DNA from 3 places in the Halobacillus sp. B23F22_5 genome. Region 3 is predicted to be linked to each of the others. Evidence: riboswitches for the same ligand, from Rfam matches in the RefSeq annotation. Region 3 holds a riboswitch; each other region holds the start of a gene.

Region 1 (10,690 bases), on a different contig from region 3:
CTGGTTTTATTTTTGCCGTCAGGGATTCCAGATGGACAGGATATTCCCCGTAGAGTTCGATCAAGCCTTGATCACTCAACTCCTGAGCTGTCCGGAAAAGCTCAGGCATCCAAATCCCCTCGCTTCTGATGGTTTCATAATGTTGATAAAAACCTTGAGCGATCGATCCATCATAAAATATTCTTCCGTGACGATTCATCAATAGACAGCGATCGCCATAAGGTAGCCATTCATCTAAATTATGTTCGATAATTAATAACGCGAAATCATTTTCTTTTTGCAACGTAACTACTGTTTCAATAAACGAACGCCTGGCATGTGGGTCGAGCAAGGAAGTCGGTTCATCCAAAATCAACAGTTCAGGCTCCATGGCTAATACACAGGCCAGGGCTAATTTTTGTTTCATCCCTCCGGATAAAGTGGAGATTTCCGCTTTCTTCACCTCTGCTAAACCGACCATTTCAAGAGCCCAATCCACCTTTTCCCTGATTATCTCAGGAGCAGTTTTCAAATTTTCCAAACCGAAAGCTATTTCATCTTCGACGGTCAGCATACAAAACTGGCTTTCCGGATCCTGAAAAACCACTCCAACCCGCTGGCTCAGTTCACCTGCTTCGAATTTTTCATAAGGCACTCCTTGATAATAGCGTTCGCCCTTCATAGTTCCATCCAGTTCCCCTGGGTATAAACCATTCAGGCAATACGTCAACGTGCTTTTCCCACACCCACTTGGCCCAAGGAGCAGCGCAGTTTCCCCGTGAGATAAGCAAAAATCAATCCCGCTCAATGTCGGAGATTTGGTCTCTTCATAATGTAATGTGAGCTGATTCACTTCCACTAAAGGTTTATCATGCGGCGCCATGTTTATTTCTCCTATGCTCTTTGCCAAGCTCAAAGTTGTACAGCACGCCAGTTTTCGCAAGCGCATCGCTGATTGCTTTTCCAAGCAGGCCGGCGATGACTGCACCACTGACCAAACGGGCAATGAACATGGCGGCAACGTAGGTGGTTGCAAGTGCTGCATAGCCAGACAGGAAGTAGCCCCAGACAAAACTGAACACAGCTGACCCCATCCCTGCGGCCATTAACACCCATACGTGGTACATCCGGTATCTGGTTGCGGCAAATACCGCTTCAGCCCCTAGTCCCTGGATCATCCCTGAAATGATCAGCATCGGTCCGACAGCATTCCCCAGCATTACTTCAATAATGGCGGCAATCGTTTCAGATAAAAATGCGGCGCCCGGCTTTCGGATAATATAGGCAGCGATAATGGAGATGATGAACCAAATACCAAAAATCAAATCGTAACCGATCGGACCGAAAAATCCGACCAGCAACTTTCCGACAGGAAGAAACGCTAAATAAACGACTGCGAATACAACGGAAAGTACAGACATGACAACTATTTCTCTCATTTTCCACTTATTCATCGTCTTCCCCCTTTTGATGGGATGGACTGTTCGCAGAAATGGACGCCGTCATCACAACATGATCGTTATGTTCCTGGGTTGACGTGAAGGCGTTTTCAAGTGTAGTAAAAATGTCAGCCGCTTCTCCTTTCAGCTTGGTAGCATAGTGGATACCCTCGACAGTTAGTCCTCTTTGTTTGGCAGCTTCGATTTGTTCCATAATCTGATCCATGTAACGGTCAGACCCAAGCGGATACAGCGCAAAATCACAAGCGGCATATTGGTTTATCGCTGTTGGGGTGTTTAATTTACGATCGTCTTCTGCCATATAGACATCGCCATCCGTATCACCCGGGCAGCCGATAGAAAAAGTTCCTGAAAAAGCTACATGGTGGCCAGTCTTTGCAGCATGGGAAAAAATAGCTTCGGTAACATCGAACACATGCGGAATCTTCCCTCTCACACACGTGCTGACATCATCCGTCTCTAACCAGACCTTTGAGGTATCGACTTCCTCAAGAGCCGATAAAATGACATTCACGAAATCATCCGTCATCGGGTGTACCGAAAAGCGGCACCCGGCAATTCTGCTTGTTCCTTTACATACTTTATTGGACACGAACATTCCCCTCCTTTTTTATACAACAAAAAAACTGCATCCACGGGGAATGCAGTTCAAAGGTTATTGTTGATAAAAATGATTCGTGTCACCTTATCTCTGCACTTCCCCACGCTGGTATTATCCAGTTCGGGTTCTAAGGGTCAGAGTCTTGTGACTCCTCTCAGCTCAATCGCACCCCTAGTGCTTCAATCGTGCTATGCAGTTTTTTCATCTATTAGTAGCTTAATAGATTTCCAAAACTTTGTAAACATCTATTTTACAGTAATACGTCCCACCAGATTTTAATGGCTGTTCCGACAATTAAAGCAGCAAGGATACCTTGTAATAACTTGGTATTCACTTTCTGACCTGCTTTTGCTCCAAGTGGAGATGCGATCAGACTGGCAATAATCATGATAATCGCTGGTACAAGAACGACCTGACCGGTCATCACTTTACCGACAGTGGAACCGATCGAAGAAATGAAGGTTATTGCCAGGGAAGTTGCGATGGTAACACGGGTTGGTATTTTAAGCACCGTCAACATAATTGGAACCAGCAGGAATGCACCAGCAGCACCGACAATACCTGCCGCTACACCAACGATGAAAGCAGAAACAGCTGCAACCATTTTACTGAATGTCACCTGATCAGGTGGAATGTCATCGTTGTTCTTTCTAGGAATGAACATCATGACCGCGGCAGTCAAGGCTAAAATACCATATACGATTTGAATGCCTTCTTCCGTCATGAAACGGGAGCCATAACTTCCGATGAAACTACCAACCAGAATACTTACACCCATATAAATAATCAAGTCTTTGTTCAAGTAGCCACCTTTACGGTAAGCCCAGGCACCGGCAATAGTGGCAAAAAACACTTGCACTGCACTGATTCCTGAAACTTCATGGGCAGTGAATGCAGCGAAACCTAACATAGGCGGTATATATAAGAGCATTGGGTATTTAATAATTGATCCGCCGATTCCTACCATTCCTGATACATATGAACCTGCAAAACCGATGATAAAAATCGTGACGTAAAACCATAAATCCATTTTTCTTCCTCCCTTTATCTCTTTGAAAGCCTTACCAATTGGAAGGGGACAGCCATCCGTTTACCGGAATGTCTGTCCCCCCTTTTTATCTTTTAGCCTTTCTTGATCCAGAACTTAAGAACTTCGTCTTCTTCTTGCTGGTCGACAAGTTCGTGTCCGCTGGAATCTGTCCAGGCTGCTAAGTCTGCTTTTGCACCTTTGTCTGTAGCGTGGATTTCAAGAATATCTCCGCTGTTCAATTCATCCATCGCTTTTTTCGTCTTTACGATTGGCATTGGGCATGCCAGACCTTTTGCATCTAGTACTTTATTTGCTTCCATTTTGATACACTCCTTTTTTAAAATTAACCGGGAGCCCCACTAAAATGGGGCAGCCCATTAGGATACCGCGCAGCGGTTTGGTCCGATTTCCATTTCACGCTTTTCTTCTTCTTCAGGCGTTAGTTTACCCATGTTCACTTGGCGAATTTCCTGGTATGCGTTTGGTTGTGGTGGAAGGTTTTCTGTAACCATCTTACGGAATTCACCTTCGTCTTCCACATTCAAGCCAGTGTTCACTTTGTAAAGTTCACCAAGAGGTGCTGATACTTTTCCATCATCCTGTACTTCACTCATGTTAGCGAAGTGAGCTGGCAGCACTTCCAAGTCATCTGAAAGTTCTTTGTAACGGCTGTAAAGTGTCTCACGCAAGTCGCCAACCCAATCTTCTGCAAGACCGGCAAGGTCAGGACGACCGATAGATTCTACGAATAGAATGTCACCAGTCAACAAGTATTTGTTGTCGACGATGAAAGAAGTAGATCCGATGGTGTGTCCTGGTGAATATACTGCCTGAGCAGCAACCTTAGTCGTACCGACAGTAATTTCATTGCCGTCTTCAAGCTTGTTGTAATCGAATTGAACTTCTGTTGCGTCTTTCGGTGGCAACCAGTATTGTGCACCAGTTTCTTCACGAAGCGCACGACCGCCGGAAATGTGGTCTGCGTGCAGGTGAGTGTCTGCCACCTGAACGATTTTCGCATTCTTTTCTTTTGCAAAATCAAGGTAAGGCTGGATCATACGGTTGGAGTCGATGACCATTGCTTCGCCATCAGAGACAACCATATAAGATAGGCAGCCTTTACCCAGACGTACGAACTGGTATAGTTCACCGCCATCAGAAATGTCGCCTACTTTAACCGGCTCCAGGTACTCACTCCAGGCTTTCATACCGCCTTTCAAGTAAGAAACTCCTTTCACGCCAGCTTCTTCAAGCAGGTCGGCAACCATCATGGAAGATCCTTCTTTTGCACAAACGACCAGTACGTTTTCGTTTGGAAGTTTATCCATGATGCTTTCTACGCCATCTAGTAGATCAAAGTAAGGTACATTAATGACTTCTACACTGTCACCTTCGATTTTCCAGTCTGCGAATTCTTTTTGGTTACGAACATCCAGAATGAACAATTCTTCTTTATCAATAACTTTGCGTGCAATTTCTTGTGCATTCATTGCTTTTGGCATTGATACCCCTCCAATTAATGATTTATTTTTCTACGTTTCCGTTCCAGTCTTTCATGCCTGGCGTTACGTTATATACGTTGTAGCCTTTTTCTGCAAGTTTCTGAGCTGCCATGTCACTTCTGCTTCCTGTACGGCAGATGACATAGACATCTTTATCTTTTTCGATTTCATCCGCTTTTTCATCGATTTCTCCAAGCGGTACAGATACGGCGCCAGGAATGTGGCCGAATTCATATTCCGCTGGTTCACGGACATCAAGTACAGTAATATCGTCACTCAGTTTGCTTTCCAAATCTTCATTGGAAACGACCTGGTCATGTTTTTTCTCTGGCTTATTTTCTGAGTCTGTACTTTTGCGTACATAATGGTACAAGACATCGCCATCTTCTTTATGACCGAGGTATTGGTGACCCATGTTTTCAGACCATGCTTCCAGGTCAGCGATTGAACCGCGGTCCGTTGCCTGTATTTCAAGCACGTGGCCAGGTTCGAGATCAGTCATTGCTTTTTTCGTTTTTACGATCGGCATAGGGCAAGCTAAGCCCTTAGCATCTAGTACTTCATTTACTTTCATTGGAAAATACCTCCTATTTTAGGTGAAAGTTTATTAAAGATCACGTGACGGTTTATTCGACGTCCCCACTCCAGGACATCATTCCGCCCTCCATGTTGGTAACATCATATCCATACTGATCAAGGAACTGTGTCGCTTGACCGCTGCGGCCGCCGGAACGGCAAACCATGATATATTCTGTGTTTTTATCTAATTCATCTTTACGGAACTCAAGCAAGTGAAGCGGAATATTCACCGCTCCAGGGATTTTACCCTGGCTCACTTCGCCAACTTCACGAACGTCAACGATATTCAATTTTTCGCCTAGTTCTATTTTTTGTTTTACTTGTTCTGCAGTTAAACTTTTCATCTGTGAATATCCTCCTTTTAACCTCTCCAGGCGTTCATGCCGCCTTGGACATTGATCACTTTTTCAAAGCCTTTCTTTTTCAACATGCGAGAGGCTGCTGATGAACGGCCGCCACTCTGACAGATGACATAGACAGGCTTTTCCTTATTGAGTTGATCCGCTTGATTTCCTAATTGCTGAAGCGGAAGGTTGTTGAATCCTTTAATGTGATTGGATTTGTATTCCCCAGGTGTACGGACATCAATGAACTGTTTATCCTTCTTCTGTTTCATATCATCCTTCAATTGGGAAGTTGTAATCTGATCGACGCCTTTTGCCGGCATCATTCTTTTTGCTAAAAATCCAATGATGATTGCTACTGCTACAATTGTAATTATCGTTTCCATTTCACATTACCCCTCTTCATTATTACCATAACCCCTAAGGGTATAGTTTAAACTTATTTTTTTAAAAGTCAACCCATTGAAATCTCGGCAGACTTTTAAAAAAATAAGTGGAGCGGGTGGAGGAAGCGGTTTGCTCCCTCGTCCCCTTATTTACTTAGTGGCAACAATAAAGTATACATCCTTATTGAGCTTGCCGACTTTCACAGAAAAACCAGCTTGCTCGACTTCATGGGCCAAATCCTGTGATGGAATCCGCTCATGGAGTGGTGGTCCCTGATCTGCTTCAATCTTTTCCCAGTCCAACACTACGAACATCCCGTGTTCCGGAAGAACACGGTAGACTTCCTGCAGTGTTTGGTCCAGTTTCGGAACTTCATGAAGGACAAATGCTGCAACCGCACGCTGGAATGAACCATCAGGGAAATTGAGACGATCCACTCCACTCGGCATGCGATCAATATTAGTAATACCAGCTTCTTCTGAACGTTCTGCCAGCATTTCCAGCATTTCCGGCTGGATATCCACCGCGGTGACGCGGTCACTTGTTTCTTTTGCTATCGGTATTGTCAAATACCCGTTTCCTGCTCCCAATTCAATGACTTTTTCATCGCCATTTAAATCAAGAAGCCTGATGACCTCCTCAACAGGAACGGTTTCCTGTCGTTTTGGATCGAGCAATTTTTCGGCTTTCTCATGTGAAAACATTTTACCGGCCATACAAATCTCCTTCCATCACGCCGAAACGGGTAATCGACATGGTCCAATTACTGCTTTTACTGTTTCGGCAAATATTTCAAGAATGTTTCCGGATCGAATCCGATAATCCATTGACCGTCGATATTTGTTTGCGGGACGCCCATTTCACCAGTCGTTTCCACTAACTTTCTCGCAGCCTCCGGATCTTTTTCCAGATTGACTTCATCATAATTGACACTCATCTGATCAAGAAATTGTTTGACCATGGTGCAATAAGGACATGTGCTAGTTGTATATACTGTTACCATTTACTCCACTCCTTTAAACCTCAGTATAATTAGAATGTTAGAGAAACATCCGCGTCTTTAGCAAAGTTTAGGAAAGTTGCTGCGCCGCCAACTTCGATTCCGTCAACGAAGTCTTCTTTAGTAAGACCCATTACGTCCATTGTCATTTGGCAAGCGATGAAACGTACGCCCATCTCTTGAGCCATTTCAACCAATTCAGGGATGGATGGTACATTTGCTTTTTCGAAACCTTCCTGGAAGTGTTCTGTTCCTTCTGGCATTGGAAGCTGCTTATGAGCATCCTTGTGGATCAAGTTCAAACCTTCGAATGTGAAGAATACAGCAGTTTCTCCATCGTAAGTTGCAGATGCGTTTGCGATATTCAATACCTTGTAAGCGTCGAACGCTCCACCGTTTGCTGCGATAATAGCTGTTTTCATTATAAATTCCTCCTTGAGAATGTTATTAATATTTTCACCGTCTAGAAGTTAAAAACCTCTAATACCCCGGCGGGTTTAATACCCTGATATGTATATTAAATCATATCACCAAAATAGTCAAGGGGGTATGCCTGAACTTTTTTCGACCTTTTTCAAATGTCCTTAAAAGCGTTGATACAACGCGATTTTTTCTACATTACCTGATGCGGCTATCCACGAAACAGGTACCCAACCGCGTATATAAAAAGGATAACAGAAGATCTGTTATCCCTCAAACATTTCACTTTTTACTTTTTGGACTATGGAGAATTCTGTTGGTTTTGTGGGCGCCATACTTGGATTTAAGGTCCAGGCGTTCAATCTCCCGCTGCATTTTCCAGTAATTCTTCAGCCTCTCTTCCGTTAACCTGCCATCCTTTATTGCTTGTTTGACTGCACACCCTGGCTCGCTCCCATGGCTGCAATCACGAAATTTACATTGGCTGCTATAGTCTTCAATATCAGAAAACGTCGATTGTACACCATCAGATACTCCCCATAACTGCAGTTCTCGCATTCCCGGAGTATCCAGGATGAGTGGCCCTCCTGGCACTAAAAACATTTCCCTATGGGTAGTCGTATGCTTTCCTTTATGATCTTCTTCCCGGACTTCCTGGGTTTTCTGGACCGTTTTTCCGACTAGACGATTAATTAAAGTCGATTTACCAACACCGGAGGAACCGATCAATGCAATCGTCATTCCTGGTGCAAATTTTTCAATCAAGGAATCGCATCCCACTCCCTGAAGGGTATTGACAGAATATACCGATACTCCCGGAGCTATCCGTTCGACCGCTGCTACCTGCCTTTCAGGATCGGGTGCTAAATCTGCTTTTGTCAATATAATAACGGGTACCGCGCCGCTTTCATATACCTGCATCAAGTAACGTTCAATCCTTCGCAGATTCAAGTCCTGATCCATACTACTGACTATCCAGACATAATCAATATTGGCAGCCATCACTTGCTCCTGATGTGTATTTCCTGCAGCATGCCGTGTCAATAACGTCCTCCGTTCGAGACGCTGGTGAATGATTGCCTTATCCTCTCCTGCCTGTGGTTGAAAAAGAACCCAGTCTCCAACACAAGGAAAATCTCCTTGCACCTCTGCGTCAAAACAATACCTACCGGATATTTTGCCTGAAAAGGCTTTTTCAGGAGTCTGGATGGTATATAAACCATTTCCTGCTTTGGTAATTCGACCTAGAGGAGTTTCTTCTCCTATTGTTTGTGTTTGAAAGAAATTTTCGTACCCAAGTGTTTCCCATGTGATTTGTTCCAATAAAGTTCCTCCTAGTTGGGAGGTTACTGCATCAAGTACCCTCCCTGATAATTTTGTTTGTTTTTGTGGTTGATTGATTGTACGAATTTGCTCATAAAACATCACGCTCCTTTACTTGTTATTTCCATTATACCAGAACCCTTCATTGGAGGCTGGTTTAAATTGGCTCCCTTAAAGCTCCGGTTAACTATGAAGACTCAGTTTCGAGGTGATTGGGTCCGTTACCTTGAGAGGAATGGGATGGTCTGTGAAACGACTCGCTTTCCTGCGGGGGGACCTGGCAAGCTTCCTCGGGCTAAAGCCCTGCGGGATCTCGCCTAGCCCCTTATCCCGCGGGAGTCTCGCCGTTTCCCCTCCCATCCAGCCAGTTTTGTACTAAACGGACCCTTCAAAAAGAGAATAGTGCACAACTAAAAACTTCATCCTGAAGCGTTTATAGAGAATATAAAGGACATAAAGGCGCAGAAATCTTCTATCAAATATTATGGGTTGTATTCCCCACAAGTGTGATTTCGAGAACTTCCTATGGCAAAGGGCGTAGGGGAACTGCGAGACTCCTGTGGGAAATGCGTGTTAGATGAGACCCCACAGAGCGTCAGCTCGAGGAGGCTCATCACTCGCCCACGGAAAGCGAGTTGTTCCCCAACGCCCTTCCCCTCTTACAATATCTTGAAATCAGGTCTTCGACTTTTCGGCTTTATAATTAAGTAAATCTCTAATGAATAATCCATAACCGCGGTTTATAGAGCCTTTTATATAGAAGTCCATTTCCTAGTCCTTTAGCATTAAGCAGCTTTACAACCACGTAACAAAACATCTCAAAAAGTCCCCCATTTTCCCCTTTTACTGTCACAATGGGTTACCGTCTGCATATTTCGGGAACTTAATTAACATACTAAAGCAAGGAGGGTTGAACATGATCTGGTTAATGTTTTTAGTACCCCTTGCCCTACTCATCGCTATTGCCATCTATATTGAGAAAAGAGGCAACAAAGCAGTCGCAGATGCTGATATGACGATTCAGGATAAAGAAATGCTGACAGAAGAATACTTGGATCGCAGCGCCCAAAGTGAAGTCCACAGACCTAAAAACAAGAATATATAAACAAGGAACGCCCTGAAACCAGGGCGTTTTCTTTTATATATAAAGTGTAAACATGTTAGGGCTTTGCTTGTTCTGGGAACTCTGCAGATGCTGATTAGACCTTCCAACAGCCTGGCACATAAAATCCACCTAAAAACGAAAACAAAAATCAAAATGCTAAGAGCTAGCCAAATTTGAAACCAGCTTCTTTCCTATTATATGGAGGCTGGTATTTCTAATTGGAAGTTGTTGTAATCCCACGTTGGTAATGGTAATTTTTAATAGAGAAGAATAATAGAGGAGCTAAAAAAATGAAACACGTGTTATTTTTCATTATGTTGGGTATGGTGTTGATATCTGCAGGCTGCTCACCTGATCAAGGACAAGCAACGGAAGAAAAGATGGACGTGAAAAAAGAAGAGGTCAGTCCCAAGGTAGAAGAAGAAAAAGGAGAAGACGAAGAAGCTCCGAAAAAATATCGAATCCAACTCGGAGAAGAAACATTTACGATCGACTTAAAAAAACATCCGATTTTGAATAATTTTTTAAGTGCATCTTCTGACCCTGGAGCCAAGCTGGAGACAATGAGCTTCATTCCGATCACGATGAACGAACATGCCGATAAGGCCCTGATCGAATTCGCTTGTCATGAAACACGCTGTTCATACTTATTGATCGACTTCTCTGAGGAAATATCGATTTTGATGGCTGATTTAGCAAAATTGGAACAGGTGCAAGTATCACATGACAGCCTGATCGCGATGAAATTCAGCAGGAATAACGAGCAAGGGGTTACGACCAACCACGTGGAAATAGTGGATTTACAGACGCTTTCTGAAAAGAACTTCTCTATCGATTCGGATACATATCCCGGGGTAAGCTACGAAGCTTATCAATATCCAATCGAAAATATGAAATGGACCGAATCAGGTGAATTGACAATTGATGTACCCAAAGTGGAGAATTACGCTTCCTACAACC
Region 2 (10,690 bases), on a different contig from region 3:
AAGTTGATAGCTTTCAATCTACATTATCCCAGCAGGGTCTGGTCGCTTCTACAGATATTGTGAAGGCGGAGATGGCTGTTACTGACCTTCAACTATCTACTTTATTGAATGTAGAAATGATGGAACGACTGTATAACCTGCAACTCGTTGGTTATGGCGATGAGCTGCCGATTGTTTTTTACGATAGCTTTTTTCCGGTTGATATTGGGGAACAAGTGACGGAAGCAGCCAAGAAAGAAAAGGATGCAGGACGGCCTTTTACAACATTGGATTTATATAAAAATATAGCTGACATAGCCCCAACCCATAGTAAGCAGACATTCGAATCCGTATTAGCAGATGAGCGGATATCGAAAGTATTAAAGCTGAATGAAGTGACACCAATATTCAAAGTGACGTCTATCATTTATATGGGAGAAAGAGCGATTGAGTATCGAACCTCCTACTATAAAGGAGATAAATACAAATTCTTTATAACCAGATCCATCCAATGAACCTATGAATAATAGGTTCATTTTTTTGTGGTGTTTTTATCTTCTAACTTAGGAAGTTACGGAACATGAAACGTTTATTCGGCAGTCCTGCCAGTCCAGCTTATAAAAGAAATTAAGAAAACGCTATCTTAAATTTTAAAATTCAGAATTGACAAATAAATTTAGATATCTTATACTCGGTTCAACTGGTTATAACATGTTATATACTTTTATTTTCCGAAAGGGGAACTTTTTACATGAAAGAGCAACTTCGTATTGTGTGCCCAAACGGTCATCTAGGATTTGCACCAACAAAAGAAGAAAGTTTTAAAATAGCTGCTGCGACAAAGCCTGACTATTACTGCTGTGATTCTGGCAGTGACGATATCGGAGCTACTGCTCTTGGAGCTGATCGTTCCGTGAGCATGCGCAAATGGCAGAAGCATGACCTGGAATTGATGCTTCTGGCTGCAAGGGAACAAAATGTTCCGATGCTTGTCGGTTCGGCAGGGGACTCGGGATCCAACAGCCGGGTTGATATGTATGTGGAACTAATTAAAGAGATTGCAGAAGAACATAATCTTCCTCCATTCAAAATCGGTTATTTTTATTCGGAAGTCGATAAGGAAGATGTCAAAAACAAAATCGATCAGGATATCATCATTGAAGGACTGGATGAACGTCCTCCGCTAACGAAAGAGGAAGTCGATAAAACTAACCGTATTGTTGGCGTTGCAGGCGTCCATCCATATATCAAAGCATTAGATATGGGAGCAGACGTAGTTATTGGCGGGCGTTCCAGTGACTGTGCAATTTTTGCTGCACCGGCAATTCGTGAAGGTTTCCCTGAAGCCCAATCGTACTATCTTGGGAAAGTTCTTGAATGCGCTTCCTTCTGTGCAGAACCTTATGGTGCCAAAGAAAGCGTCGTCGGGACGATTACTCATGAAGATGTAAAGGTAACGGCCATGCATCCGAACCAGCGCTGTACGATTGCATCAGTGGCAGGTCATGCCATGTATGAGCGCGCCAATCCTTATTATGAGTATGTTGCCGGCGGTATGCTGGATATGACCAATTGTAAATATGAGCAATATGATGAGAAGACGACACGAATCACAGGGATGGAGTTCGTACCTGTGGAAGGAAAAGTGAAAGTGAAATTAGAAGGCTCCGGGAAAAATGGGGAGAAATACATTGGAATCGCTGGTGTGCGCGACCCTTATACTATTCAAAATATCGATAAGGTCGTAGAGATGGCAGAACAGCAAGTGGCTGAGGAATTTAAAGACGAGGATTATAAAATCAGCTTCCGCGTGTTTGGTAAGAATGGTGTCATGGGCGACCTTGAACCGGTAAAAGAAATCAAATCCCATGAATTATGCATAATAGTTGAAGGGATTGCAGAAACCGCCGAGGAAGCAGAGGCACTGACTTTGTTCGGCACTCGTCAGATTTTTTACGCACGCCTTCCAGAAGTAAAAGGTACGGCTGGTACAGCGGCATTCGTTGTCGATGATGTCCTGCCAGCAACAGCATCTTACTCCTGGACGATGAATCATACCGTTCCGGTCGATGACCCACTAGAATTATTTGATGTAAGAACAAAGATGATTGGTGAACCAGTAAAGGCATAAAAGGAGGAACGGATATGAAAACAAGTACATTGAATGATCTGGCGAAAACGATTCGAAGTAAAAACGCCGGTACTGATAAAATTACATTTGATATCATTTTCAAGGAAAAAGATACGTATGAGATGGTGAAAAATAGTAAATCAATCAACCGGGAAAAACTGGCTGCTTTATACAACATTGAAGAGGATCGAATAACCGATTTTGTCGAGTATGATCCGGCCAACGCTATTAAATTTACCATTCGTCGGTTCGCACCAAGTGGTGACCCAGGTGAAGGAGATATCTTTGGCTCTCAGCAGTACCCGCCGTTGTTGGGAATAGAGGTTCCAGTGCAATAGAATTAATAGAAGAAAGAGGCTGCCCATAAGTCTATGAAAAACCTTAAGGGGCAGCCTCTTTTCTTATTGGTTATAAGGACGGTAAACGGCTCTAATACCTTTCCTGTTGAAAGTTCTGGTCTGATTTACAGCTGGGTTGATCTCCTGAAAAAGAAATCACCCGATCCGGCTTGTGTTTTTTAACAACCTGCTTGTTCTCATCCGTCTGCTTTTCCAATTTATATACAAGCACGCCACCAATTAATAATGCTATTCCAAGCAGCTTCTGCCAGGAAAGTGGAGCGGCCTCAAAGCCAAACCAGCCACCCGTATTAATAATAAAAGCTATGACAATTTGGGAAATGAGGGCAATCGAGATTGCATATGCCGGTCCAATCAGCGTTACGCCTCTCATTAAGAAGAAAACGATTCCTACTCCAAACACCCCGCCAAACAAAAACAGTGGATTGACATTTCCAAATTCTAAAATGCTTCTTTTCTCGATGGAATAAAATACCGGCAATGAGCAGACAAGACCGAGACCGAGGACGAGAGAGGTCGTTGCCCACGGGCCTGTTTTTTCACTTACTCTGGCATTGAATACATTTTGAAGGCTGATTAAAATGCCTGCGATAATCGCTAATAACGCTCCAGTCATCGGCGTTCCTCCTTATTCATAGATATTTCCTTTCGCAAGAATGCTTAATTTTTCAAGGTCTTTTATTGTAATCGTGCCATTGGCGCGTTCAATGATGCCGTCTGAATTCATCTTCTTCAATACACGGTTTAAATGGCGGTAACTGGTCCCCAGCCACTCTGCGAGCTCTGATAAATTCGATGTATGCATTTCCTGATGAAAAGCTGTGCCTTCACTGACCGAGGAAATCGATAGTAAATAGCTGGCCAGACGAACTTCTACTGGATAAAGCATGTTTAGACTCGTCGTATGGGATTCGGTATAAAACTTCCGGGCTAACGTTTCCAGTAAAAAACGCATAAATGGCGGGTGATCTTTTTCCAGCTTCTCCAAATCGGCAAATGACGCTGCAAGCATCACGCCATCCGTTACCGCTTCAACGGAATTAAAGACCGCATTCCTTTTAACATATTCCACATCACCGATAAGCTCCAGGGGACGCTTAAACCGGTTAATTAATGACTTTCCTTCAGGCGTAAGTGTAAAAATTTTTATTTTTCCTTCTACCAGAATGTAGAGTTCATCAAGCTCTTCGCCAGCTGAAAATAGAACAGTTCCTTTTTTAAACTGGCAGGCTTTTATATGGGGCCTGAAATCCTCTGAAAAGACCCCATCCAGTTCATAACGCTCAAGGTAGTAGTTTAAATCAAATGCTTCTATTTCTTTCACCGTATAAACACCTTCTTTTACAATTGGAAAAGGACAACTCCGGCGAGCATCATCATAAGTCCAAGGCCTTGCCGCAACGTGACAGGTATTTTCTTCTCCCCGAACCATCCGCGTGACTCTATGATAAATGCCATTGCTATCTGTGACACAAGTAGGATAGCGATGGCTGCTGCGGGGCCGATTCTATGAATCGCTGTCAATTCTGAGAAAACGACAATGACACCGAATGATCCTCCAATTAAATAAAGAAATGGAACTTTTTTAAAGCTTTTTCCTTTACCATCTCTTACTTTCATATAAATAATGATGGCGATGGTGAAGGCTACGATATGAACCATTACCGTTGTGTGCCACCCGCCAATCGCATCACTCATTCTTGCGTTAAAGATACCTTGCATCGTGATGCACAGTCCTCCAAGCAGTGAAAATAAAGCACCTTTCATCTTTCATCCTCCTATTCTGCATTTATTTAAAAGGAAGATGAAAATTTTTGAAAGGACATATGTCCTAACCAATGTCACTCATACAAGAAAGCTTTCCCCTTTTCATCATAAAAATAAGCTCAGAGCGTGTGAATCCAGCTCTAAGCTTATTGGTCAGCTTATTTCTTTCGTGCGGCGAACAAAAAAATCGTTATCAGCGTAAATGCGGTCAATGCCAGAAAAGGAATCGTGATAAAACCCAGCCAGTTGATATATTCCGCACTGCATGGCACGCCACCGACACATGGTTTAATGCTCGCAAAACCCGGAACTTTTTGTTCCATATAATGAAAAATGGAAACGAGCCCGCCTATGATAGAGAGCGGCAGCGCATATATGACGATACTGCGGTCATTCAGGAAAGTCGCAATTCCCAGGATGATGCTGAGCGGGTACATGAATATCCGCTGTACCCAGCATAATTCACAAGGAATGAATTCCCTTATTTCACTAAAATAGAGACTCCCTAATGTAGCGATGACAGCAGCCAGCCATGCAATGTAAAGTGCAACATGCTGTCTGCTACTTTTCCGTTTACTCATTGCTATCTTCAATCGCTTTTTCAATTTTATTGGAAATCTCTTCATAGTTGAATGGGTCTTCCACCATTTCACCATTAATCATTACTGTAGGTGTAACTTGAACTCCATGTTCTTTGACGAGCGTATCATCTTTTTGGACTTCCTGCTGAATTTCTTCCGATTTCATATCCTGTTTCATTTGTTCGATATCAATCGATGGGACACTTTCTTCAGCTGTTTCCACAATCTTTTCTTCTGTCAGCCAGCCTTCCTGGTGTTCTTCTGGCTGGGCCGCATATAATTGCTTGCTGAAGTCCCAAAATTTTTCCGGAGTCTGTTTATAAACGGCTTCTGCTGCGGAAGAAGCCAATTCAGAATCTTCCCCGTGAAAGAGGACGTTGACATAAGTCAAATTAGCATCGCCTGAATCAATATAATCTTGTTTCAATAATGGAAAGACCTGGTCGCTCCATACTTTACATGCTGGGCAAAGATAGTCGCCGAATTCGACGATTTCCACCGGTGCATCGGATTCACCAATGGTCGGTTGGCCCTCTGTAGAGATAGAATCTCCAGAAGAAGCCGTATTGCTTTCACTTCCGCTATTGTTTTTACTATCTAATACGACAAAAGCAGCTACAAGTCCAATGACAACTACAGTTAAAATGACAACGAATTTCATCGAGCCTTTATTATTTTCAGCCATGGTTACACTCCTATATGTATTTTAAGTTAGCAATCGCAACGCTTGATAATATCAACATGTTATCATAAAAGGAAGATCAAATAGAAAAGATTTTCTTGATATTTTTTGACAATCTTATTAAATTATATACTTTCTCAGCTTTCCTGAAAAGCTTAGAGATTTCACTACTTAATAGGACGACCATGGATTGTTATCGGTATTAAACAGAGGTGTTTATTTGGATTCTATTTTTTTATTTATTGTCATCATTTTATTAGCTTCCATTTTACAAACCAGTACAGGTTTCGGCTTTTCGATCATGGCTACACCGTTTTTATTATTATTGTTCGCTCCCAGGGAAGCGATTCAGATCAATCTGGCTCTTTCACTGGTCATTTCCAGTGTCTTGATTATGAAAATCCGTCATGATGTCGATACAGGAATTTTAAAAAGGTTCATCATCGGCAGTAGTGCCGGACTTCCGATTGGCATCCTCATCTTTCTTTTGGCAGACATGACCAAGTTAAAGCTCGGTATCAGTATCGTTATCCTGGTGCTTACAATTCTTTTGATCTTCCAATTCCGGACTCATCAGTCTTTGCGTAGAGACTTTATCGCAGGAGGTATATCGGGAGCGATGACCACCAGTATCGGAATGCCTGGACCACCACTCCTGCTGTATTTTTCCGGTACGGATACGAAGAAGGAAAAGTTGAGAGCAACTACGCTCGCTTTCTACTTATTCATTTATTTCGTGAGCCTGCTGATTCAAGTGGTTTTTGCGGGCACGAACATCGAAGTATGGAAGGCTGGCGGATTAGCCTTGCCTGTGGTACTGGCTGGACTTGTTTTGGGCCAATTATTGTTTCAATGGATCAACCAGCGTTTATTTCAGCTATTCATGTACATGATTTTGTTATTCACCGGGCTCTATTTGCTGCTTGAGAGTTTTTAAATCTATCAAAGCATACGTGTGCAGGCTTTATTTTCAAAAATTTATCATAGAGAAGTGGAAGAGCTTCCTATACTTTGTTATGATGAAATGGAAACATCAAATTAAATATATGAAACAACTACTAGGGGTGCCCTGAATGGTGGGCTGAGAGGAAAGCGCGTGAAGCTTTCCGACTCTTATGGACCTGATCTGGTTAATACCAGCGGAGGGAAGTAGTCGGAAGATACGTCTATTTTCTTTTAACCTACCAAGCCAGGTCCCATGAGGATCTGGCTTTTTTAGTGCGCTCTTGGAGAAAGGAGGGGAGAAATGAATCGTACGCGTCTGCTTACGACAATGGCTGTATTTGTAGCAATTGGCACCATGGGAGCACAGCTGCTCTGGTTTCCGGCAGGGATAGCTAAAGCTTACCCAGTCCAGCATGCAGTCAATGTGATGGCGGCTGTAACGCTCGGACCACTGCCGGCGGTGGTCATTGCGTTTATGATCGGCGTTTTGCGTAATCTGCTTGGAATCGGCACTTTGCTGGCCTTTCCGGGCGGCATGGTCGGCGCATTTTTAGCTGGCTATCTATACAAGAAGCTGGGCAGAAAAGCCTGGGCTGCCGTTGGCGAGGTTGTGGGGACTGGAGTAATTGGCGCTTTGTTTGCCGTCCCTTTTGCCAATGTGCTGATGGGAAGTGCGGTTGGAGCTTTGTTTTTTATTCCATCATTTCTGGTCAGCAGTATTACTGGTGCTGTAATCGGCTGGCTGGTCGTCGTCAAAATCAAACAAGAACAATTATTGCCTAATACAAGAAGAGTTTCATAGTGTTTAACTTTTTAACGGAAAACTACTAGGGGCGCGTACAGCTGAGATAAGGAATGATTTCCTTTGTCCCTTGGAACCTGATCTGGATAATGCCAGCGCAGGGAAGTAGTAGAGGACCAACTTCACCACCCTCTATCTTTCTACTTTTATTCCCCTAGTAGCTTCCTAACTATTAAAGGAGGCTTACCATGACTTTTTCAAACGACTTAAGAAAAGAAAACGATGATATTTTTCGAAAGATATTCAGCCATCCATTTGTGGTCGGTATAGGAAAAGGAGACGTGCCAAAAGAGGCCCTGGAGCACTATATCAAAGCAGACTTTGAGTACTTGAATGCGTTCATGCATATCTATGGCATAGCCGTCTCCAAATCAGGCAATAGAGATGATATCTCACTCTTCAATGACCAGATAGGCTTTGTATTGAACAGTGAAACCCATCCCCATCATAACTTTTGTGAGCAGGCTGGGGTGAAATATGAAGACATGCAAGGATACCCGCTGCCACCAACGGCGGACCACTATATCAAGCACATGATGTACCATGCCCATACCGGAAACTTAGGCGAAATCCTATGTGCGTTGCTTCCTTGTCCGTGGACATATTTAGAAATCGGTCAGGTGTTGACGGGTCAATACGAGCCGAACGGTAGCCATCCGTTTTATCCATGGATCAAATTCTACGCGGATGCTGAGATGAGAGGGCTGACAGGAAAGCTGCGTAACCGCCTGGATGAACTGGCAGAAGAAGTATCTGAAAAACAACGCACCCGTATGAAAGAAGCATTCCGGAAGAGTTGTCAACTTGAGTTGGCTTTTTGGGAAATGGCCTATACGTGTGAAGAATGGCCGGTACAGAAAGTGGTGACACAGCGATGAGCAGACCAATCCCATGTGCACTGACCATAGCGGGCAGCGATTCAAGTGGAGGAGCGGGCATACAGGCTGATTTGAAAACTTTTCAAGAACTGAAGAGCTATGGCATGTCTGTCATCACTTCTGTCACCGCTCAAAATACAACTGGTGTGCAAGGAGTCCATCATTTGCCACCGTCGATAATAAAACAACAGCTTGAAGCGATACGAGCAGATATGCCGATCCATGCGCTCAAAACAGGCATGATTGCAGATATCCATATGATGAAAGTGGTCGCAGAAGCGATACCCCGCTTCCAGACTCCTTATGTCATGGATCCTGTGATGGTAGCGACAAGCGGCGATGTATTGATGGAAAGCGAAGCTCGTTTTTATTTACGGGAGCATTTGCTTCCTTTGACAACCCTGGTGACACCAAATATACCTGAAGCGGAAATGATTACGGAAGAAAACATCGAATCGTCAGCCGATATGGAAGCTTCCGCTGAACACATCGTGCATGGCTTCGGTGCAGGAGCGGCACTTATTAAAGGCGGTCATCGAATAGGGGAGGCGCTGGATGTCTTGTATGATGGAAAAAAGATGTATCGGTTCACCTCCGATCGTATTACCACTAAAAACACGCATGGTACTGGCTGTACCTATTCAGCAGCCATTACTGCATATTTAAGTCAGGGGTTCCCATTAGACGAAGCAGTGAGACGTGCGAAGCACTATATCACTGCTGCGATTCGTCATGGCTTTTCTATCGGAAAGGGTAACGGACCAACGAATCACTGGGCGATACGTGAGGAGGGAATAAATGATGAATGTCATTGAAGAAGTGCGTAATCACACCCCGCTGATCCATCATTTGACCAATCAAGTCGTCATGAATTTTACAGCGAATGGGCTGTTGGCTTTTGGCGGTGCCCCCGTCATGGCTAAGGCTGAGGAAGAAGCAGCATCGATGGCTTTTAATGCCGATGGTGTGTTGATCAATATCGGAACACTGACCGCTGCAGAGGTTCCAGCAATGGTTCATGCTGGTAAAGCAGCTAATGAAAAGGGTATCCCGGTTGTGCTCGATCCGGTCGGGGTCGCAGCTACGCGATTTCGCAGGCGTGCCGTCGAGGAAATATTACAAACAGTCAAACTTACAGCAATCAAAGGAAATGCAGCTGAACTTGCAAACCTTGTCGATATTTCCTGGGAAATGAAAGGTGTCGAATCGCGCGGAGAAGGGGATGCCGAAGAAGTTGCCGAGCAAGTAGCCCGTCAATACAACACCCTGGCGGTTGTTACAGGAGCAACAGATGTCATTAGTAATGGAAGTCGCCTGGTGAAAAATGAAACTGGTCATCCTCTGCTTGCAAAAGTCACAGGTGCCGGTTGTCTGCTTGGTTCCATATTGACCGCATGTCTAACTACAGAAGGTATTGCTGAAATGCAGGCATTGGCGGCCGTAGAGTTTTACGGTTTGGCAGCAGAATATGCTGCTGCAGATCCGGGAGTGACTGGTTCAGGAACGTTTGTACCCAGGTTCATCGATGCTCTATCGTTTGATTTCTCCCAGCTGCAAAGGGGACTCCAAGGATGAATTTGGCATGTAGACTGCGAAAATATCTAGTTATGGGAAGTACTAATTGCACCCGTGATCCGGTAGAAATTTTACTGGAAGCCATTGAGGGTGGGATCACCGCTTTTCAATATCGAGAGAAAGGGGAAGGATCCTTACAAGGAAAAGAAAAACTGGAATTAGGACTGAAGCTGAGAAGGATTTGTAAGGAACATGAAGTGCTGTATATCGTTAACGATGATACCGATCTGGTTGAATCACTGGATGCGGATGGTGTTCATGTGGGCCAGGATGACATATCGCCTGGCGATTTGCGAGAAGTTTTTCCTGACAGAGTGATAGGATTATCGGTATCAAACTGGAGGGAAGTGGAGAAAAGTCCAATAGAACATGTTGATTACTTTGGAGCCGGTCCGCTGTTTCCTACTACTACCAAAGCCGATGCCAAAAGCCCCGTCGGTACTGCGTGGATCAAGGAGCTAAGGGAGAACTTTCCCTCTATACCTATAGTTGGAATAGGAGGTATTAATCGCAAAAATGCGCCTTCTATCATTTCAGCGGGTGCCGATGGCGTGGCGGTCATTAGCGCTATCACCCAGGCAGAAGACATCCCACAATCAGTAAAACAGCTTTAACCGTCTTAACCGTCTTCCCCAGGAGAACCAGAAAATGGTTCTCCTGGGGAAGTTTTTTTGATACGAGCTTGAAATTTCATGATGGATACGCCAATATGATAATAAGTATAAGTTAATCTCGAACAACTTCTAATTGATCATGATGCATAGTAAAATAAAATATATTCTAAAAGAAATCAGTCTATTGTGAAATGTAAGCGCGTTCATATGGTTTTAAGCAGGGAGGAGAAACATGATGGAGTTAAGTCTGTCTCAACGGCAAACGACGAACCTGGCTATGACAACTGAATTACGACAGGCGATATCATTGCTGCAATTCTCTTCGATGGAACTGACAGCGTATATCCAGGAACAAGCACTGGAAAATCCGCTGATTG
Region 3 (10,690 bases):
AAACGGAAGAATTTATGGAATTAAAGGCAGATGAATACCTGGTCAACTATGGTTTTATATCCAATCTCGGTCCTATTAATGACTGGGGCCTTGAAATAGAAAAGAACTCGATCGTTGTAAACTCAAAAGCGGAAACGAATATTCCCGGCATCTATGCCGCGGGAGATATTTCAACCTATCCAGGTAAAGTCAAGTTAATGGCAACCGGATTTGGGGAAGCTCCGATTGCTGTGAGTAACGCAAAGGTTTATATCAATCCAAACGAATCCCTGCACGCTGCTCATAGCACATCGATCATGAGCAGGAAGGATAAGAAGAAGAAAGAAAAAGTAGTCACTTAACTTAATATAAAAGGGCTGTTTTTATAAAAGAGGAGGAACTTCATATGTCAAAAGTAAAAGAAGATATCATCAGTAAGGAATCCGCACAGGAGAGGCTGGAAACGTATTTACGTACGGTTGCCCATATCGGCCACGTTGAAATCAGTGTAACTAACTTCGAAAAATCGCTCTGGTTTTTTACCGAAGTCATGGGGCTTGTATTAACTGAAACGGATGGCGATCGTGCTTATTTAAGAGCGTGGCAGGACTTTGACCACCACACGCTTGTACTGAAGGCGTCCAATATTTCCGAAGTCAACCGTATGGGATGGCGTGTAAGCACGAAAGAGTCCCTGGAACTGTTCGAAAAGCAACTACAAGTAATGAATATTGACTATCAATGGGTTGATGGCGGTCAAAAGAAAGCGTTGGGTGACACGCTTCAGTTTAAATCCCCTGCAGGTATCCCTGTTGAATTATATTGGGAAAAAGAATTGTTTGTCACCGATGACCCGGCTTTGAAATCAAACTTACCAAGTCATCCAAGTAAGTATATGGCTAAAGGTGTATCCCCTCGCCGCTTTGATCACGTTAACCTGATGGTTAATGATGTTGCAGAAGAACAGCAATGGTGGACAGATCTACTCGGTATTCACCACCGTTATTATATTCAGAACCAGGAGGATGTCCGTCTAGGTTCCTGGTTGAGCCGAACCAATATCGCGCATGAAATCGCGTTGATGAGAAACTCCAACCAGGATGGAGCAGCGTTTCACCATTTAGCCTATTACCTGGATTCTCCGGATGAACTGCTGCGTGCTTCCAATATTATGGCGGAAAACGGCATTAAGATTGAATGGGGTCCTGGTAAGCATGGTACCAGTGGCGCACAATTCATCTATGTGTTTGAACCTTCAGGTCACCGTGTTGAAATCTGGACAGGCGGCATCCTGATGTTTTCTCCAGATTGGGAACCGATCAAATGGTCTTCCGATGTTGGACAGTTAGGTCTGGAAATGTGGGGAAGCACACCACCTCAATCTTATCTGACTTATGGAACGAAAATAGGCGAGTAATGGAAATGGAGAGACTAGCTTGCTAGTCTCTTTATTCTAAAACTATCAAGGCTGGGAGAGTTCATTTGTGAAACCAAACCTGAACATTGATTTTCATACACATATCATTTCAGAGGAATTTTTGAATTTAGCAGAAAAATATGGCGATGATCGCTGGCCAGTTTTAGAGAAAACGTGTGATTGTGGTGCTAATATCATGATCAAAGGTAATAAATTCCGGGAGATAACGGACCAGACGTGGGATGCAGAGAAGCGGTTGAGCGATATGGACAAAGAAGGTATTGACATCCAGGTTTTATCCCCGATACCGGTTACGTTCAGTTATTGGGCCGACCCGGAACAAGGATTGGAAATGGCAAAGTTCCAGAATGATTTCATTGCCTCCGTTACACGTGAACACCCGGACAGGTTCATTGGGTTAGCTACCGTCCCATTACAGGATGTTGATTTAGCTATAAAAGAAATGGAACGGGCGGTCAACGAACTAGGATTAAAAGGGATCGAAATAGGAAGTAACGTGGAGGGCAAGAATCTGGATGATGAGTCATTAGAGCGGTTCTTCAAGGCGGCAAATGACCAGGAAGTGCCATTGTTTATTCACCCATGGGCAACGTTAGGAAGAGAACGAATGCCACGCCATAACTTTATGTATATGGTAGGGATGCCTTCAGAAACAGCTTTGGCAGCCGGAAGTATCATTATGAGCGGGATGCTGGATAAGTATCCAAACTTAAAATTATGTTTTGCCCATGGTGGCGGTTCTTTACCGTATTTATTACCAAGGATGGATAAAGGCTGGCATGTATGGCCGCAAATCAGAAAGACGGAGAAGCCGCCAAGTCATTATGCGAAACTACTCTATTATGATTCACTCGTATACGAGGAAGATAATTTACAGTTTATGATCGATAAGTTTGGTGCTGACCAGATCATAGCTGGCTCCGATTATCCTTTCTTATTACGTGAAGCACCATCCGGTAAAGTGGTCGACCAATTGTCTACATTAAGCGACGCGGAAAAAGGAAAGATACTTGGGCTTAATGCTTTAGAATTTTTAAATTTGAATAAAGAAAAATATACGAAATCAGTTAAAGAGGAATTTAGTACGAAATAAAACTGGATGATTGAGACAGATTAGAAACCGTCATCAACATAGAAAGAAAAGGAGAGGATCATCTTGGCTTTTGTAATAACGAGTCCCTGCCAGCATGAAAAGGCAGCAGAGTGTGTCGACGTCTGCCCGGTTGATTGTATCGAGCAAGGGGAGGAACAATATTTCATTGATCCGAATACATGTATCGACTGTGGTGCATGTGTAGCAGCTTGCCCAGTCGAGGCAATCTTCGATGAACATGAGTTACCACCCGAAGAGGAAGAACAACTGGAAAAAGCCGAAAACTTCTTCGGTTAGGGAGCGTGGGGGCACGTTGCTCCCATGGATCCCCAACTGTCATTTCTATAGATATTTTCGGGAATGTTGCATACAACACAACATTCCCTTTTTTATTTAATGGTCAAAAAATAATATACCAGACATCAAAGGAAACGGAGAGTGGACAATGGCTGACGTCAAGAGAATCAATAAAGTATTAGTAGCAAATCGCGGGGAAATTGCTATTCGTGTTTTCCGGGCATGTACGGAATTAGATATACGCACCGTAGCAGTGTATTCCCAGGAAGATACGGGTTCCTACCACAGGTATAAAGCGGATGAAGCTTATTTAGTAGGGGAAGGAAAGAAACCGATCGACGCTTATTTGGATATCGAAGGGATTATTGAAATCGCCAAGCGTGTCGGCGTTGATGCGATTCATCCTGGTTACGGATTCTTATCCGAAAACATTGACTTTGCCCGCCGCTGTGAACAGGAAGGGATCATCTTTATCGGGCCGACGAGCGAGCATTTGAATATGTTTGGGGATAAAGTAAAAGCACGAGATCAAGCGGTACAGGCAGATATTCCTGTGATACCAGGAAGTGATGGCCCCGTTAGCGGCCTTCAGGAAATCCGCGACTTTGGAGATGAACACGGTTATCCTTTAATGATAAAGGCAGCCATGGGCGGTGGCGGCCGCGGCATGCGCGTGGTCCGGAGTTCCGATACATTGGATGAATCGTACGAAAGAGCACGCTCTGAAGCACGCGCTGCTTTTGGCAGTGATGAAGTATATGTAGAAAAATTGATAGAAGAACCAAAACATATTGAAGTTCAAATCATCGGGGATGCTGATGGCAATATTGTCCATTTATATGAAAGAGACTGCTCGGTCCAGCGGCGCCATCAGAAAGTAGTAGAGGTGGCTCCAAGTGTAAGCCTGACGGATGAATTACGAGAGAGAATTTGCCAGGCAGCCGTCAAATTGATGGACAATGTGAAATACATCAATGCAGGGACGGTTGAATTCCTGGTTACGGGGGATGAATTTTACTTTATTGAAGTAAATCCGCGTGTCCAAGTGGAGCACACGATCACAGAGATGATCACAGGAGTAGATATTGTCCAGACACAAATCTTTGTAGCAGAGGGATACAGCCTGCATGGCAATCGAATTGCTATCCCAGTACAGGAAGAGATTCATACCCATGGATACGCGATCCAATCCCGGGTCACCACAGAAGATCCGTTGAACAACTTTATGCCTGACACCGGAAAGATCATGGCTTACCGGACAGGGGGCGGGTTCGGCGTTCGGCTTGATGCCGGAAACGGATTTCAGGGAGCGGTTATATCCCCATACTATGATTCTTTGCTGGTGAAGCTGTCGACATGGGCATTGAGTTTTGATCAGGCTGCTCAAAAAATGGTTCGTAACTTAAAAGAGTTCCGAATCCGTGGGATTAAGACAAACATCCCATTTTTAGAAAACGTCATTCAGCATACACAGTTCATTACAGGAGCGTACAATACAACATTCATTGACCGCTCACCGGAATTGTTTGTTTTTCCGAAAAGAAAAGACCGTGGAACGAAGATGCTGTCCTATATTGCGGACCGGACCGTCAACGGATTTGAAGGGAATGGCAATCGGAAAAAACCAGCGTATTCCAAGCCTAGAATTCCTAAGATTAAACATTACGAGTCGATACCGAACGGGACAAAGCAGATATTAGAGGAACGAGGAGCAGAGGGACTGGCCGAATGGCTGAAGGAACGGGAAGAAGTACTGATGACAGATACAACCTTCCGCGATGCCCACCAGTCCTTGCTGGCGACACGGGTCCGGACGAAAGATATGGAAAATATCGCGGAGCCGACAGCCTGTCTGCTTCCGGAATTGTTTTCCCTGGAAATGTGGGGAGGCGCTACGTTTGATGTATCCTACCGGTTCCTCAATGAGGATCCATGGGAGCGGTTATTGAAGCTGCGAAACAAGGCACCAAACGTCCTGTTCCAAATGCTTCTCAGGGCTTCCAATGCAGTAGGATATAAAAACTACCCGGACAACTTAATACGGGAATTTGTAGATAAAAGTGCCAATGCGGGCATTGATGTTTTCCGTATTTTCGACAGTCTCAACTGGATCGATGGAATGAAGCTGACCATTGATGCGGTAAGGGAAAGTGGCAAGGTAGCTGAGGCAGCGATGTGCTACACCGGGGATATCCTCGATTCCGCCCGTCCAAAATACGACCTCGACTATTACCAAAAGGTAGCGAAAGAACTGCAGGATTCCGGAGCGCACATCCTCGGGATTAAAGATATGGCTGGCTTGTTGAAGCCGGAGGCAGCGTATCAATTGATTTCAACCTTGAAAGAAACGATTGATATACCGATTCATCTCCATACCCATGATACCAGCGGAAACGGCCTGTTTACGTATGCCCGTGCCGTTGAAGCAGGCGTTGATGTCGTCGATGTCGCTGCAGGATCGATGGCAGGATTAACCTCTCAGCCGAGTGCCAGCAGCCTATACTACGCTTTAGAAGGATATGAAAGAAAGCCGAACGTTGATATTAGCGCTTACGAAAAACTGGGGCGCTACTGGGAGGATACAAGAAAATATTATCAGGACTTTGAAAGCGGCATGAACGCTCCGCACACAGAGGTATATGAACATGAAATGCCTGGAGGGCAGTACAGTAATCTTCAGCAGCAGGCGAAAGCAGTCGGGCTTGGCTCACGCTGGGACGAAGTGAAGACCATGTATCGTCGCGTCAACGATATGTTCGGAGATATTGTCAAAGTGACTCCATCGTCAAAAATTGTCGGGGACATGGCCCTTTATATGGTCCAAAATGAATTGAATGAGGACGATATTTATGAAAAAGGGGAATCACTGGACTTCCCGGATAGTGTAGTAGAGTTTTTCCAAGGGTACCTGGGTCAGCCATATGGCGGATTTCCTGCCGAACTGCAGCGCATCATCCTGAAAGGACGCGAGCCGATTAATGTACGTCCAGGTGAACTGCTGGAGCCTGTTGACTTCCATAACCTGAAAGAAACCCTGTTCCATTCCCTTGATCGACAAGTCACTAGTTTTGATATGATCAGCTATGCGCTGTATCCAAAAGTGTTCATGGATCATCAAAAATTCATCGAGCAATATGGCGATGTGTCCGTTTTGGATACCCCTACTTTCTTCTATGGGATGAGACTTGGAGAAGAAATCGAGCTGGATATTGAGCAAGGGAAGACGCTGATCGTCAAATTGATTTCTATTGGTGAGCCGCAAGTAGACGGAACAAGAACCGTATTCTTTGAGCTGAACGGTCAGCCACGTGAGGTAGTCGTCAAGGACGAAAACGTCAAAGCCACTGTCCAGGCGCGTCCGAAAGCAGATAAATCGAATAATAAACACATCGGTGCAACGATGCCAGGAACAGTTATCAAGGTTCTATCAGGAAAAGAGGAACAGGTGAAAAAAGGAGATCATTTAATGATCACGGAAGCAATGAAGATGGAAACCACCGTCCAGGCTCCTTTTGATGGAAAAATCAAGGATATCTATGTGGAAAGTAATGAAGCCATTCATGTAGGCGATTTAATGATTGAATTCGAATAATACAAGAAGGGGAGTGAAATGATGAAAAATATCACGGTACTTGGAGCGGGTGTTATGGGGCATGGTGCCGCTCAATTATTTGCCCAGGCAGGAAAAAATGTAAAAATCCGGGCCAGACGCGAGTCATCATTGAAAGATGCAAGAGCACTTATGACGAATAGCTTAAAAATTATGGTTGAAAAAGAGATGCTGACGGAAAACGAAATGCACCAGACGTTAGCCCGTATTACGTATACCACAGATTTACATGAAGCGATCCCAGGTGCTGACTTTATTTTTGAATCCATTCCGGAAGATCTTGAAAAGAAACTCGAGACTTACGAAGTTATTGAACGTATTGTCTCAGACGATACGATTATTTCTTCTAACACTTCCACTTTCCCACTCGAGGAATTAACTCAAAAAGCGAAGCATCCGGAAAGGTTTGTCATTACTCACTTTTTCAACCCGCCACAACTGGTTCCAATTGTGGAGATTGTTAAAGGAGAGAAAACACAGGAACATGTGGTAGATACAACGTATGATCTAATGAAAGAAATCGGAAAAAATCCAGTAGTTTTAAAAAAAGAAATATCTGGTTTTATCGTCAACCGCGTTCAAGTAGCTATGCTTCGCGAAGCGTTCCACTTAATGGAAGAGGGAGTGGCTACGGCAGAAGATATTGATATAGCCATGAAAGGGAGCATGGGCTTTAAATGGGCTTTCTGCGGACCGATGGAAAGTCAGGATTTAGCCGGCCTGCAAACAACACAAGCCATGGTTGGAAAGATATTAGAAGATCTATCTAACACAAGAGAAGTTCCTTCCTTTTTAAATGAAATGGTGGAAAATGAACGGTTTGGGATTAGAACGAATAAAGGTTTTTACGAATATGATGATCATGGTGAACAAGCCATTCATACACGGGACGACCGTTTTCTGGAGCTCCTGAAATTATTACAGCAAAAAAGTGATCAGCATAATATAAACTCGTTTTCGTGATGCATTTCGAAGCTCTATTTGGGAGTTGTAAAGGGAAAATGGCAAAAAAGAAATGACTAATGTACTCGGAAAAATCAGAAAATTAACTAGACGATTCTATGAAATTAATGTAAAGTAAGAAATGAAGCGTTTACCAAAAACTGCATAAAAATATTCACTAGGGGTGCCTTTCCTTAAAGGCTGAGATCAAAGTATAACTTTGGGACCCTCTGAACCTGATCTGGCTTGAAACACCAGCGGAGGAAAGTGACGACGATGGGCGTCTTGAAAGAGCAAATCTATGTTTCTTTTATGATGGTCAACTAAAGTAAATGGGACATACCACTTTTCCTCCGGGGGAAGTGGTATTTTTTGTGCCTAAAAAGGGTGTGCTGGTATGAAACTTGTGGCAGTGGCGAATGGAAGGCTGGAAGCGGGGCCGTTGGCAGCGGTCATTGAGGAATTTGCTCCATTGGTAGATTCCATTATTTTAAGAGAACCTCACATGGCTGAGGTTGACTATCAGTTAATGGTGGAGAAGTTAATCGCAAGTGGGATTGATAGGGACAAGCTTTGTATTCATAGTCGACTAGACGTTGCCTGCAAGACCGGTGTTCCGAATCTTCATCTCAAAGAAAAGGGCTCCGGGGTAAAAAAGGTGAAACAGGCTTCTTCTTCTATGAAGGTCGGGGTTTCGGTACATTCGCTTCAAGCGGCAAGACAGGCGGAGGAGGAAGGTGCCGATTATGTGATGTTTGGTCATGTTTATGCTACGAACAGCAAAAAAGGAATGGAGCCAAGGGGCATCGAGGAGCTTGAAGCTATCACTTCTTCGATTGATATTCCTGTGATCGCGATTGGTGGCATCACTCCCGCTAGACTACAGGAAATACTGGAAGCAGGAGCGGCGGGAGTTGCTGTCATGTCAGGGATATTCGAGGATGCACAACCGCTTAAAGCTGTAAAACGGTATGTAAAGGAGCTAACGATTCATGAAGGAATATTATGATGTGGTGATTATTGGCGGTGGCATCATCGGTCATTCAATTTCCTACTATTTAAACAAGAGCGGAGTCCACGCTGTCGTCATCGACAAGCAGGTGAGTGGCAACAAAGCTACGAAAGCAGCCGCAGGGATGCTTGGTGTTCATACGGAGCACCAGGCATCAGGCGCCTATCATCAATTTTGTGAAGAAAGCAGAGATTTATATCAGGGCTTAAGGAAAGAACTTCATGAATTAACAGCAATCGATATCGGGCTTTCTCCGTTTGGAATGATGGAAGTCGCGATGGATGAAGTCCATAAACAAGAGCTGTTGGAGAAAAAGCATGCCTTTACCAGCCTGGAATGGCTGGAAACAGAACAGGTAAGGGATAAAGTTCCTGCTCTACCGCCAGAGGTTTCCGGGGCATTATATATGACCAGGGATGGCCATGTCGAACCAATAGCCACGTGTGAAGCGTTGAAGCGGGCGGCTTTTGTATATGGCGGCGACTTACTGGAAAACACGAGTGTCGTTGGGGTGACAAAAACAGATGATATTTTCACTGTCCAATTAGAAAATGCTTCTGTAACAGCAAGCCAGGTCGTGGCTGCTTCTGGAGCGGACAGTGGGCGATGGTTTAAAGCGGCAGGAATAGATGACCCGATCGTACCTGTGAAGGGGGAATGCTTTTCGATTAAACCAAGCCGGCATTATTTTAAGGAAGCCTTGTTCTTTAAGGATTTTTATATTGTTCCTAAACCGGATGGGCGTTATATCGTAGGAGCGACGTCCAGGCCTAATGAATTAAGTTCTGATACAACGGCAGGAGGATTGGCAGATTTGATGAATCGTGTGTTTGCTGTTTTTCCAAACCTGAAAGAAGAACCGATGCAGGAATTCTGGTCAGGAGTACGGCCGGGGTCTGTCGATGGTTTGCCGATTATCGGGGAGCACCCGACACTCACGGGATTCTACTTTGCTACCGGGCATTATCGAAATGGCATTCTACTAGCGCCTGCTACGGGGCAGATGATGAAAGATCTGATCACGAAGCAAGACGTACACCAGGCTTTCCGGGAGTTGCTTTCACCGGAACGCCTGGATAGGAAAGGAGCATCCAATTATGAATATTCATCTTAATGGAAAAAGCATTGATTTACCTGGTAACGTCACCACGGTATCGGATTTGCTTGATTCCTATGACATCAAGAAAAAGATTTCCGTGGTGGAGCACAATAAAGAAATTGTACCTAAAGGGAATTATGAACAAACGACGCTTGCTGACGGAGACAGGATTGAAATCGTACATTTTGTTGGAGGAGGATGAACATGTTAACGATTGGTGAAAATACATTTCGTTCAAGATTGATGCTGGGCACAGGGAAATATCCGAGTTTTGCGGTACAAAAAGAGGCGGTGGCCGCTTCGGAAACGGAAATTCTAACGTTTGCTGTGAGAAGAATGGATATTTTTGATAAAGATGAACCAAACCTGCTGGAAGAGTTAGACCTTGAAAAATACAGCCTGCTTCCGAACACGGCTGGTGCCAAGACAGCGGAAGAAGCAGTCAGAATCGCACGCCTTGCCCGTGCCTCCGGTTTATGTGACATGATCAAAGTCGAAGTCATTGGCTGTGACAAGACACTATTACCAGATCCGTTTGAAACGATGAAAGCTTCCGTACAGCTGTTAGAGGAAGGATTCACTGTACTCACGTATACCTCGGACGATGTCGTGTTAGCGAAGCGATTAGAGGAAGCAGGCATTCATGCCATTATGCCAGGGGCTTCTCCAATCGGTTCCGGACGGGGAATCATCAATGAGATGAACCTGCAATTCATCATGGAACAGTCGGAAATCCCGGTTATCGTCGATGCGGGAATCGGATCTCCAAAAGACGCCGCCCATGCGATGGAGCTTGGGGCTGATGGTGTCCTGTTGAATACTGCCGTGTCTGGTGCTGATGATCCTGTCAAGATGGCGGAGGCCATGAAGCTCGCTATTCAAGCAGGGAGACTTGGGTATGAGGCAGGAAGAATCGAGAAGAAAGCATACGGAATAAAAAGCAGTCCGGAAAGCGGGCTGGTCACCTGATGGAACGGTACTCGCGCCAGGAACGTTTTGCCCCGATCGGAAAGGAAGGACAAGCTTTGTTAGGTGAGAAACATGTACTCATCGTTGGAGCGGGTGCCTTAGGCTGTGCCAATGCCGAAATGCTGGCGAGGGCGGGGATAGGTAAGATCACCATCATCGACCGCGACTATATTGAGTGGAGCAACCTTGGAAGACAACAGCTTTACACAGAAGAAGATGCTGCGAGATTGAGGGCGAAAGCGAAAGCGGCG

The links. Region 3 has a riboswitch for thiamine pyrophosphate ahead of ACGTN9_RS10915 (thiamine phosphate synthase). Riboswitches for the same ligand answer to the same signal wherever they lie in the genome.
Region 1: another riboswitch for thiamine pyrophosphate. It lies ahead of ACGTN9_RS16405 (YkoF family thiamine/hydroxymethylpyrimidine-binding protein); the one in region 3 lies ahead of ACGTN9_RS10915 (thiamine phosphate synthase).
Region 2: another riboswitch for thiamine pyrophosphate. It lies ahead of tenA (thiaminase II); the one in region 3 lies ahead of ACGTN9_RS10915 (thiamine phosphate synthase).

Annotation. Positions count from the first base shown of each region.
Region 1 is NZ_JBIEKI010000015.1:40,834-51,523, reverse strand. Features, by position in the region: gene ACGTN9_RS16415 (ABC transporter ATP-binding protein) at 1-862, opposite strand, end outside; gene ACGTN9_RS16410 (ECF transporter S component) at 849-1,433, opposite strand; gene ACGTN9_RS16405 (YkoF family thiamine/hydroxymethylpyrimidine-binding protein) at 1,426-2,031, opposite strand; TPP riboswitch at 2,121-2,223, opposite strand; gene ACGTN9_RS16400 (sulfite exporter TauE/SafE family protein) at 2,291-3,070, opposite strand; gene ACGTN9_RS16395 (sulfurtransferase TusA family protein) at 3,163-3,390, opposite strand; gene ACGTN9_RS16390 (MBL fold metallo-hydrolase) at 3,448-4,572, opposite strand; gene ACGTN9_RS16385 (sulfurtransferase TusA family protein) at 4,595-5,146, opposite strand; gene ACGTN9_RS16380 (rhodanese-like domain-containing protein) at 5,199-5,495, opposite strand; gene ACGTN9_RS16375 (rhodanese-like domain-containing protein) at 5,513-5,881, opposite strand; gene ACGTN9_RS16370 (class I SAM-dependent methyltransferase) at 6,032-6,598, opposite strand; gene ACGTN9_RS16365 (glutaredoxin family protein) at 6,655-6,885, opposite strand; gene ACGTN9_RS16360 (DsrE/DsrF/DrsH-like family protein) at 6,915-7,304, opposite strand; gene rsgA (ribosome small subunit-dependent GTPase A) at 7,585-8,625, opposite strand; gene ACGTN9_RS16350 (hypothetical protein) at 9,542-9,730, shown strand; gene ACGTN9_RS16345 (hypothetical protein) at 10,021-10,690, shown strand, end outside.
Region 2 is NZ_JBIEKI010000001.1:255,939-266,628, forward strand. Features, by position in the region: gene ACGTN9_RS01260 (GntR family transcriptional regulator) at 1-494, shown strand, start outside; gene ACGTN9_RS01265 (acyclic terpene utilization AtuA family protein) at 731-2,110, shown strand; gene ACGTN9_RS01270 (DUF4387 domain-containing protein) at 2,125-2,448, shown strand; gene ACGTN9_RS01275 (DMT family transporter) at 2,540-3,085, opposite strand; gene ACGTN9_RS01280 (Crp/Fnr family transcriptional regulator) at 3,098-3,793, opposite strand; gene ACGTN9_RS01285 (DMT family transporter) at 3,811-4,236, opposite strand; gene ACGTN9_RS01290 (disulfide oxidoreductase) at 4,395-4,817, opposite strand; gene ACGTN9_RS01295 (DsbA family protein) at 4,810-5,502, opposite strand; gene ACGTN9_RS01300 (sulfite exporter TauE/SafE family protein) at 5,720-6,436, shown strand; TPP riboswitch at 6,550-6,664, shown strand; gene thiW (energy coupling factor transporter S component ThiW) at 6,746-7,246, shown strand; TPP riboswitch at 7,264-7,367, shown strand; gene tenA (thiaminase II) at 7,435-8,124, shown strand; gene thiD (bifunctional hydroxymethylpyrimidine kinase/phosphomethylpyrimidine kinase) at 8,091-8,939, shown strand; gene thiM (hydroxyethylthiazole kinase) at 8,923-9,699, shown strand; gene thiE (thiamine phosphate synthase) at 9,696-10,313, shown strand; gene rpoN (RNA polymerase factor sigma-54) at 10,546-10,690, shown strand, end outside.
Region 3 is NZ_JBIEKI010000006.1:117,778-128,467, forward strand. Features, by position in the region: gene ACGTN9_RS10885 (NAD(P)/FAD-dependent oxidoreductase) at 1-341, shown strand, start outside; gene ACGTN9_RS10890 (VOC family protein) at 386-1,396, shown strand; gene ACGTN9_RS10895 (amidohydrolase family protein) at 1,476-2,510, shown strand; gene ACGTN9_RS10900 (ferredoxin family protein) at 2,574-2,807, shown strand; gene pyc (pyruvate carboxylase) at 2,956-6,399, shown strand; gene ACGTN9_RS10910 (3-hydroxyacyl-CoA dehydrogenase family protein) at 6,421-7,380, shown strand; TPP riboswitch at 7,530-7,642, shown strand; gene ACGTN9_RS10915 (thiamine phosphate synthase) at 7,757-8,368, shown strand; gene thiO (glycine oxidase ThiO) at 8,352-9,485, shown strand; gene thiS (sulfur carrier protein ThiS) at 9,469-9,672, shown strand; gene ACGTN9_RS10930 (thiazole synthase) at 9,669-10,439, shown strand; gene ACGTN9_RS10935 (ThiF family adenylyltransferase) at 10,439-10,690, shown strand, end outside.